Regions from separate parts of the Mycolicibacterium fluoranthenivorans genome, predicted to be linked through region 1. Evidence: predicted binding sites of a transcription regulator. Region 1 holds the regulator's gene; the other holds the start of a gene.

Evidence for each region. The regulator LexA, encoded in region 1, represses DNA repair genes until DNA is damaged. The targets are predictions, from matches to a motif close to CGAACANNTGTTCG.
Region 2: the regulator LexA is predicted to act here: its motif matches at 2,383-2,396, upstream of cofD (2-phospho-L-lactate transferase).

What each region holds. Positions count from the first base shown of each region.
Region 1 covers NZ_JAANOW010000001.1:2,677,172-2,681,532, reverse strand. The annotation lists gene FHU31_RS12950 (alpha/beta fold hydrolase) at 1-404, shown strand, start outside; gene FHU31_RS12945 (PhzF family protein) at 419-1,108, shown strand; gene nrdR (transcriptional regulator NrdR) at 1,115-1,579, opposite strand; gene FHU31_RS12935 (LysM peptidoglycan-binding domain-containing protein) at 1,739-2,281, opposite strand; gene lexA (transcriptional repressor LexA) at 2,479-3,153, shown strand; gene FHU31_RS12925 (sunset domain-containing protein) at 3,160-4,361, opposite strand, start outside.
Region 2 covers NZ_JAANOW010000001.1:1,739,508-1,743,868, reverse strand. The annotation lists gene FHU31_RS08575 (phosphomannomutase/phosphoglucomutase) at 1-691, opposite strand, end outside; gene FHU31_RS08570 (DUF3499 domain-containing protein) at 801-1,235, opposite strand; gene FHU31_RS08565 (metallopeptidase family protein) at 1,367-1,789, shown strand; gene FHU31_RS31215 (WhiB family transcriptional regulator) at 1,869-2,120, opposite strand; gene cofD (2-phospho-L-lactate transferase) at 2,603-3,613, shown strand; gene FHU31_RS08550 (coenzyme F420-0:L-glutamate ligase) at 3,619-4,361, shown strand, end outside.

The DNA.
Region 1 (4,361 bases):
CGGCGTTCGCGCGCACCCTGCGGGCGGTCGTCGACTGGCGCGGCCAGGTGGTCACCATGCTGGACCGATGTTATTTGACGGAATCGGTTCCCGTTCAGCTCGTTTGGGGCAAGAAGGATTCCGTCATCCCGGTCAGTCACGCCCACCTTGCACACTCCGCGATGCCCGGATCGAAGTTGGAGATCTTCGACGGTTCCGGGCATTTCCCGTTCCACGACGATCCCGACCGCTTCGTCGAGATCGTCGAGCGCTTCATCGACTCCACCCAGCCGGCCCCCTACGACCAGGAACTCCTCCGGGACCTGTTGCGGGCCGGCATCAGCGAAAAGGCGATCACCGGGCCACTCGACACCCGAGTCGCCGTGCTCGATGCGATCGGCGGGGACGAGCGAAGCGCCACCTGACTACCATCGACGTCATGGCGGTCGAGGTCAGCGTGCTGCGAGTGTTCACCAGTCCCGAAGGCGAGTTCGGCAATCCGCTCGGCGTGGTGGACGCCGCCGCCGTCGATCCGGCCGACCGGCAACGGTTGGCTACCGAATTGGGTTACAGCGAAACCATTTTCATCGACATTCCGGAACCGGGTGCGACGACTGCACGCGCCCATATCTTCACTCCCGCCACCGAGTTGCCGTTCGCCGGGCATCCCACCGTGGGTGCGGCCTGGTGGTTGCGTGACCGCGGCACCCCGGTGCGGACCCTGTCGGTACCCGCCGGCCTGGTACAGGTCGAATACACCGAGGACGGTCTCACCGCCGTCAGCGCCCGTGCCGAGTGGGCACCGGAATTCGCGATCTACGAGCTGGATTCGGTGGCCGAGGTGCGCGATGCCGACCCGTCGGACTACCCCGGCGACACCGGGCACTACGTGTGGGCCTGGACCAGCGCCGCAGACGGGGCGCTGCGGTCGAGGGTGTTCGCCCCACACGTGGGAATCGTCGAGGACGAGGCGACCGGCGCTGCCGCGGTGCGGATGACCGACTATCTCAGCCGGGATCTGCACATCACCCAGGGCAAGGGCTCGGAGATACACACCTGGTGGGATCCGCAGGGCTGGGTCAAGATCGCCGGGCGCGTGACCCGCGACAGCGACACCGTGGTCGAATGAGCGGGCTCAGCCGGTGCTCGTCACACGGCGATGGGCGCGCAACGCCTCGATCTCGCGCTCGAAATCGGCGGCCGAGCTAAACGACCGGTACACGGACGCGAATCTGAGGTAGGCGACCTCGTCGAGGTCGCGAAGCGGCCCGAGGATGGCGAGCCCGACCTCGTGGCTGGGAATCTCCGGCGAGCCCGCGGCCCGCACCGCATCCTCGACCTGCTGGGCCAACAGGTTGAGCGCATCGTCGTCCACCTGACGTCCCTGGCAGGCGCGACGGACACCCTTGATGACCTTCTCACGACTGAACGGTTCGGTGACGCCGCTGCGCTTCACCACGGCGAGCACCGCGGTTTCCACGGTGGTGAACCGGCGCCCGCACTCGGGGCAGGAGCGGCGGCGCCTGATGGCCTGCCCCTCATCGGTCTCGCGCGAGTCGACGACCCGTGAATCAGGGTGACGGCAGAACGGACAGTGCATCACCGCTCCTTCGCCGCACCGAATGTCGACCACTTCGAACGACTCCGAGCCTACCTGCACCACCCGCAGGCGTCGCCCGTCTGTCCTGATTGGGCGCTGGACGGGCGGCCGGCCGGGCACCGCCGACATTGGGCGGCAGCGCGTTTGGCCACTCACGAGTCAGCCGATCGGCGCGATGAGGGTCCGCCCGGCGGGCACCGCAGCGGAGTCGAGCTTGTTGAGTTCCTTGATCCGGTCGACCACCGAGTCGACGGGTGCGTCGGGAGCGACCCGCTGCGCCACATGTTGCAGCGTCTCCCCCGCTTCGACCTGCACCACCGACAGCCGGGTGGGTACCTGCACCGCAGCCTGGCCGACGTCACCGCCCACCTGGGCGACCAGACCCAGCCACACCGTGATCGCGGCGGCGATCAGCGCCAGCACCACGGTGGTGACCGGGGTGATCGGGCGGCGGCGGTGCGAGGCCCGTGACATCAGGACGCCGGTGCCGCGGTGCCCGAGCGGGGCACCCGAGGGCCGGCGCACCTGCGGGCGACGGCGCCGCACGACCACATCCCGCGGCAACGGCCACACCTCGGCCGCGGCGCGCCGCCGGACCTCGACCTGGCCGCGGCCCACGGGGCGCGCGTCGAAGTGAGATTCGAACTCGCGATCGAACTCGCGGTCGAACTGGGTGTCGAATCGAGTCTCCAGAATGGTCATTTCTCCGCCTTTCGCCGAGTGGGCCTGCCGATCGTTCGCTTGTGTGTTCGAAGATAGTCGATCATGTGTTCGATGGATAGAACATGTGATCGAACTGTTGCAAACGATAAAGGCACCCACCGACAAGTGGCGGCGCACGCCGACACGCCTCGAACACATGTTTGATTAATGGTCCCGGGGCGACTAGATTCGGCGCCATGAGCGAGCACACCGACACCCCTGAGGCGCGTTCAGGACTCACCGAGCGGCAGCGCACCATTCTGGAGGTCATCCGCGCGTCGGTGACCAGCCGTGGCTACCCGCCGAGCATTCGGGAGATCGGTGACGCGGTCGGCCTGACGTCGACCTCGTCTGTCGCACACCAACTCCGGACACTGGAGAAGAAGGGCTATCTCCGTCGCGATCCCAACCGTCCTCGCGCGGTGGACGTCCGGGGTTCCGACGATACGGTGACGCCGATCGTCGCCACCGACGTCGCCGGATCCGACGCGCTTCCCGAGCCGACCTTCGTGCCGGTGCTGGGCCGGATCGCCGCCGGTGGCCCGATCCTGGCCGAGGAGGCCGTGGAGGACGTGTTCCCGTTGCCCCGCGAACTCGTCGGCGAAGGGTCGCTGTTCCTGTTGAAGGTGGTCGGCGAATCCATGATCGACGCAGCGATCTGCGACGGCGACTGGGTGGTCATCCGTCAGCAGAACGTCGCCGAGAACGGCGATATCGTCGCGGCGATGATCGACGGCGAAGCCACGGTCAAGACGTTCAAGCGCACCCGGGGTCAGGTGTGGCTGATGCCGCACAACCCGGTGTTCGATCCGATCCCCGGCAACGACGCAGTGGTGCTGGGCAAGGTCGTCACCGTCATCCGCAAGATCTGACGGAGATCAGTTGGCGCGAACGAATCCGTTCGTCACCGCGAATTCCTCATTGACGAACCAGATCTCAGCCGGTGTCTGGTCATAGCCGGGCATACCGGGCGTCCAATACTCGCCCGTGCCGGTGTGCGCCTTGATCAGATAGCCCTCGGGTGCGCGGTACGGGTCGCTACCCGCCAGGCGCATCGAGGTATTTGCGGGATCCGGCTCCTCGATATGGATCGCCGCATGGCGTCCGCTGGGGAAGTCGGGTTCGTAGGTCGAGCGCGGAATCGGCGGTAGGCCCGCCACCAGGGGTACGGCGGCAGTCTCCGGTTCGGGCTCGTCGTCGTGGTCCACCTCGTCGCGATCGCTGAGGTCGTCGTCATCCTCGGGGACATCAGACTGGATGCGGGTGGGGGCCGTGTCGACAGAGTCGGCATCGGAGTCGAATTCCAGCGATTCGTGGGCATCGGGTTGGGCCGGTTCGCCGGCTTCGTCGTGCTCTTCGGCGCCGAGCCCCGCCAGCGCCCAGGGACTCTGCGGCGAGTAACCGCCGGGCTCCTGGCCGAATGCGGCGGGCCCACTCTCGTACTCGTCGGGCTCGTGTGACTCGGCGCGGCCGTCGAAACCCGAATCGTGCGGGCCTCGGTAGCCGGCCGCGTACTCGTCCTCACCGTAGCGATCGCCGTCGTAGCCATCGCCCTCGTGGTGCTCGCCGTCGTAGTGCTCACCGAAATGGTCATCCCGCGACCGCCGGTTGCGCAGCACCGCCGTGATGATGAGGCCGACCAGTGCGAGCAGCGGGATCAGGCCCAGCAGCCACCACCAACTCCACGCGTACCACTTCTTGCCGGCGGTACTGCTGGGCTCTGCGGCGGGGGCTTTGGGCGCATCGGCACCGGGCACCTCGAGGCCGGCCAGTTGCGACTGCAGATTCGCGGGCTCCGTCGTGAACTTATGGGTCGACTGGTCCCACGAGATGCTGCCGCCGTTGAACTGCTGGGTGATGACATCACCGTTCTGGGTCTGATCGCTCTTGGGCGCACCCAGATCCCCGGTGGCACCGCCGAGTTTGTCCCACGCCGCGTTCATGGCACCACGGACGATCACGGCGCCGAAGTCGGGAGTCCAGAAGATGACGGGCTTGTCCGCGGCGGCGAACGGCACGAACCGGCTGGCCGGGGCCAGCCCGCCGTCGGATTCGCTGGCGGTCGGGAAGCCGAGATCGC
Region 2 (4,361 bases), 940 kb from region 1:
CCAGCGGGTTGGCCTCATGGTTCGGGAAGGTGCCGTCGAGTTCGAAGAACAGCGGCAGCACCGTCACGCCGGGGATCGCGCCGAGAACGGCCGGTGTGGTGTGGCCACCCATGCCGTTACCCGCGTCGACCGCGACACGCAGCGGGCGAAGTTCGGAGAGGTCGACCAACGAGCGCAGGAACGCGCCGTAATCGGCGAGGACGTCGCGGTCGGTCACCGTGCCCGGCTGCCCGTCGTATCCGGGCACGCCGTCGATGACCTCGGCGCTGATGGTGGCCAGCCCGGTGTCCTTCCCGACCGGCTTGGCGCCGGCCCGGCACAGCTTGATGCCGTTGTAGGCAGCGGGGTTGTGACTGGCGGTGAACATGGCGCCAGGGCAGTCCAGCAGCCCGGACGCGAAGTACAGCTGATCGGTCGAGGCCAGCCCGATCCGGACCACGTCCAAACCCTGCGCCGTGACACCTTCGGCGAACGCATCGGCCAGCGACGGTGAGCTGCTGCGCATATCGTGGCCGATCACCACCTGGGTGACGGGTCGCTTCAGCCCACCGGATCCGGCCTCGTCGCGCACCAGCCTGGCGAAGGCTCCCCCGACATCGCGGACGAATGCCTCGTCGATCTGCTCACCGACCAGCCCGCGAACGTCATAGGCCTTGATCACAGCGTTGACTGCGGCGGCGGGCCGAGGCATGGCTGTCCTCGCTCTCTGGATCGACCGGACGTGGGAAAAGATGACTCGGCAGCCAGCCTAGTGGCTCACGAATTCCGCCGCCGGAGGTCCCGCCACCCAGCTGAATGTTCTATTCCGTACCGGTGTCGGGCGGGTCGGGTAACACCCGCAAATGCCCGCGCCGGCGGCCGTTGGATTCCGGTCGGCGCACCGGCGGCGCGATCAGCGCACCCCCCGGAAGTCCCGTCGACGGGTCCGAGAAACCGGCGGTCACACCGTTCACCAACGAGGGCAGACCGTCGTTGCGTTCACGCACCGCGTCGGCCAGCGCCACCAGATCGTCCTCGTCGGGATGCGAGGGCAACGGTCCGGCGTGCCGGACCAGTTCCCAGCCGCGCGGCGCGGTGATACGTCCGGCGTGCACGACGCACAGATCCCACGAGTGCGGCTCCGACACGGTCGCCAGGGGTCCGACGACAGCTGTCGAGTCCGAATAGACGAAGGTCAGCGTCGCCACGGCGTAGTGCGGGCACCCGGGCCTGCAGCAGCGACGGGGAACATTCACGATGCGAAGATTATCGTGCGGAAACGTCGCGGGCATACGGACACGCGCAGTGCGACGAGGGCCGATCTCCAACCGTTACCATCTGTCACGTGGCTCAGCGCAACCCTCGCGGATCACGCCGCGGCCGCGAAATGCGCGGGCCGTTGCTCCCGCCTACCGTGCCGGGCTGGCGCAGTCGCGCGGAGCGATTCGACATGGCCGTGCTGGAAGCCTACGAACCGATCGAGCGCCGCTGGCATGACCGGGTGGCCACCCTCGACGTGGCGGTCGACGAGATTCCCCGCATCGCACCGAAGGATCCCGAGAGTGTGCAGTGGCCCCCGGAGGTGGTCGCCGACGGTCCCATCGCCCTGGCGCGCCTGATCCCCGCCGGCGTGGATGTGCGCGGCAACTCCACCCGCGCGCGAATTGTGTTGTTCCGCAAGCCGATAGAACGCCGCGCCAAGGACAGGGACGAACTGTCGGATCTTCTTCACGAAGTACTAGTGGCCCAGGTGGCCACCTATCTGGGTGTCGAGCCGTCGGTCATCGATCCCTCGATCGACGACGACTAGTCCGAAACGCAGAACGGCTCAGCCGTGAGGCCGAGCCGTTCTGATCCCCGGGTCGCTACGCTCGCGCCCGCCGGTCCTGTCAGATGATGCCGCGCTTGAGGCGGCGCCGTTCTCGTTCTGACAAGCCACCCCAGATACCGAACCGCTCATCGTTGGCCAGTGCGTACTCCAGGCAACGGTCGCGCACCTCACAGCCCAAGCAGATGCGCTTGGCCTCCCGAGTGGAGCCGCCCTTCTCCGGGAAGAAGGCCTCAGGGTCGGTTTGCGCGCACAAGGCACGCTCCTGCCACTGATCGTCTTCCTCGTCGGTCGCGGCCGCATCGAAATCCATCCGTTCCGGCACCAAGCTCAACTGCGGGCGCCCGGGCACCTCGAATGGCACCGGGTCGGTAGTGGTGTGCGGTTCGTTGTCCACTGAACCGAGCAGCCGGTTGTCGAACCGGAGCACGCGGTCGAAATCGACCTGCTCAAAAGACATGTTCCGCCTCCTCACCTGTTTAATAGTCCCCATATTGGAGCTCTACGGAGCTCCTGTCCCGCCAACACTATTGTGGTGTAAGGCCATCCCAGATACGCTCACTCTCGAACACATTCGAACAAGTGATCGAATCTTGGTCTGCGACACCGGAACCGGGGTGCAACCGCGAAATGACACTGATGTGATTAGACACTTGTTAGCTGCCAGGGTCAAGCGGTAGGGCCTGTTTTCATACCATCTCGTGACATAGATCCGGCGTGTCACTGCACCGGCGTGTTCGCCACACCCCGGCGCGATGTCCGCCACACAAGCCCGCTGGCCTAGGGTCTGAAGGCGTGAAGGTCACCGTTTTGGTCGGCGGCGTGGGTGGCGCCCGGTTCCTGCTCGGAGTGCAGCACCTGCTGGGGCTGGGCCAGTTTGCCAACCAAACGAGCCAGGATCCCCCGTCAACCGAGGGCCCCGCCGATCACGAGCTGACGGCCGTCGTCAACGTGGGCGATGACGCCTGGATGTTCGGCGTGCGCATCTGTCCGGACCTCGATACCTGCATGTACACCCTCGGCGGCGGCATCGACCCAGAGCGCGGCTGGGGCCATCGCAACGAAACCTGGCACGCCAAGGAGGAACTCGCCGCCTACGGGGTACAGCCCGACTGGTTCGGCCTCGGCGACCGGGATCTGGCCACCCATCTGGTGCGCAGCCAGATGCTGCGTGCCGGGTATCCGCTGTCCCAGGTGACCGAGGCACTGTGCGATCGGTGGTCGCCCGGCGCCCGACTGCTACCCGTCAGCGATGACCGCAGCGAGACGCATGTGGTGGTCACCGATCCCGAGGGCGAACGTCGTGCCATCCACTTCCAGGAATGGTGGGTGCGCTATCGGGCCCAGATACCCACGCACAGCTTCGCGTTCGTCGGCTCCGACAAGGCAACGGCCGCACCCGGAGTGCTCGACGCCATCGCCGGTGCCGATATCGTGCTGCTCGCCCCGTCCAATCCGGTAGTGAGCATCGGGACCATCCTCGCCGTTCCCGGCATCCGCGGGGCGCTGCGCTCCACCGCCGCACCGGTGATCGGCTACTCCCCCATCATCGCCGGAAAGCCGTTGCGCGGCATGGCCGACGAATGTCTGCGCGTGATCGGTGTCGAATCCACTTCTCAAGCAGTCGGAAATCACTTCGGCGCCCGCAGTGGGACCGGCATCCTGGACGGCTGGCTGATCGATGAGGGCGACACCGCGTCGATCGACGGTGTGAAGGTGCGCCAAGCTCCGCTGTTGATGACCGATCCGGCCGCCACCGCCGAGATGGTGCGCGCGGGAATCCGGTTGGCGGGCCTGAGCCTGTGAGTGACGTGACGAGCACCGACCACGGCACCTCGAAAGCCATCGAGATCATCCCGGTCCTCGGCCTCGGCGAGTTCCGGCCGGGTGATGACGTGTCCGCGGCCATCGCCGCGGCCGCCGACTGGTTGCGCGATGACGACGTCGTCGTCGTCACCAGCAAGGTGCTGTCCAAGGCCGAAGGCCGCATCGTCGCCGCACCCACCGATCCCGAGCAACGGGACGCCTTGCGGCGCAAGCTCATCGACGACGAGGCCGTCCGCGTGCTGGCCCGCAAAGGCCGAACCCTGATCACCGAGAACGCCTTCGGGCTCATCCAGGCCGCCGCCGGGGTGGACGGTTCCAATGTCGACGGCGCCGAACTCGCGCTCCTGCCGGTGGATCCGGACCGCAGCGCGACCGCCGTACGCGACGGACTGGCGCAGCGCCTCGGGGTCCGGGTCGGCGTGGTGGTCACCGACACCATGGGCCGGGCCTGGCGCAACGGTCAGACCGATGTGGCGATCGGTGCCGCCGGACTGACCGTGCTGCACGGCTACGGCGGCTCACACGACAGCTTCGGCAATGAACTGATCGTCACCGAGATCGCGGTCGCCGACGAACTCGCCGCGGCCGCGGACCTGGTCAAGGGCAAGCTCACCGGGATACCCGTCGCCGTGGTCCGCGGACTGACACTGCACGACAACGGCACCGGGGGCCGCACCCTGGTCCGCAACGGCGAGGACGACCTGTTCTGGCTCGGCACCGCCGAGGC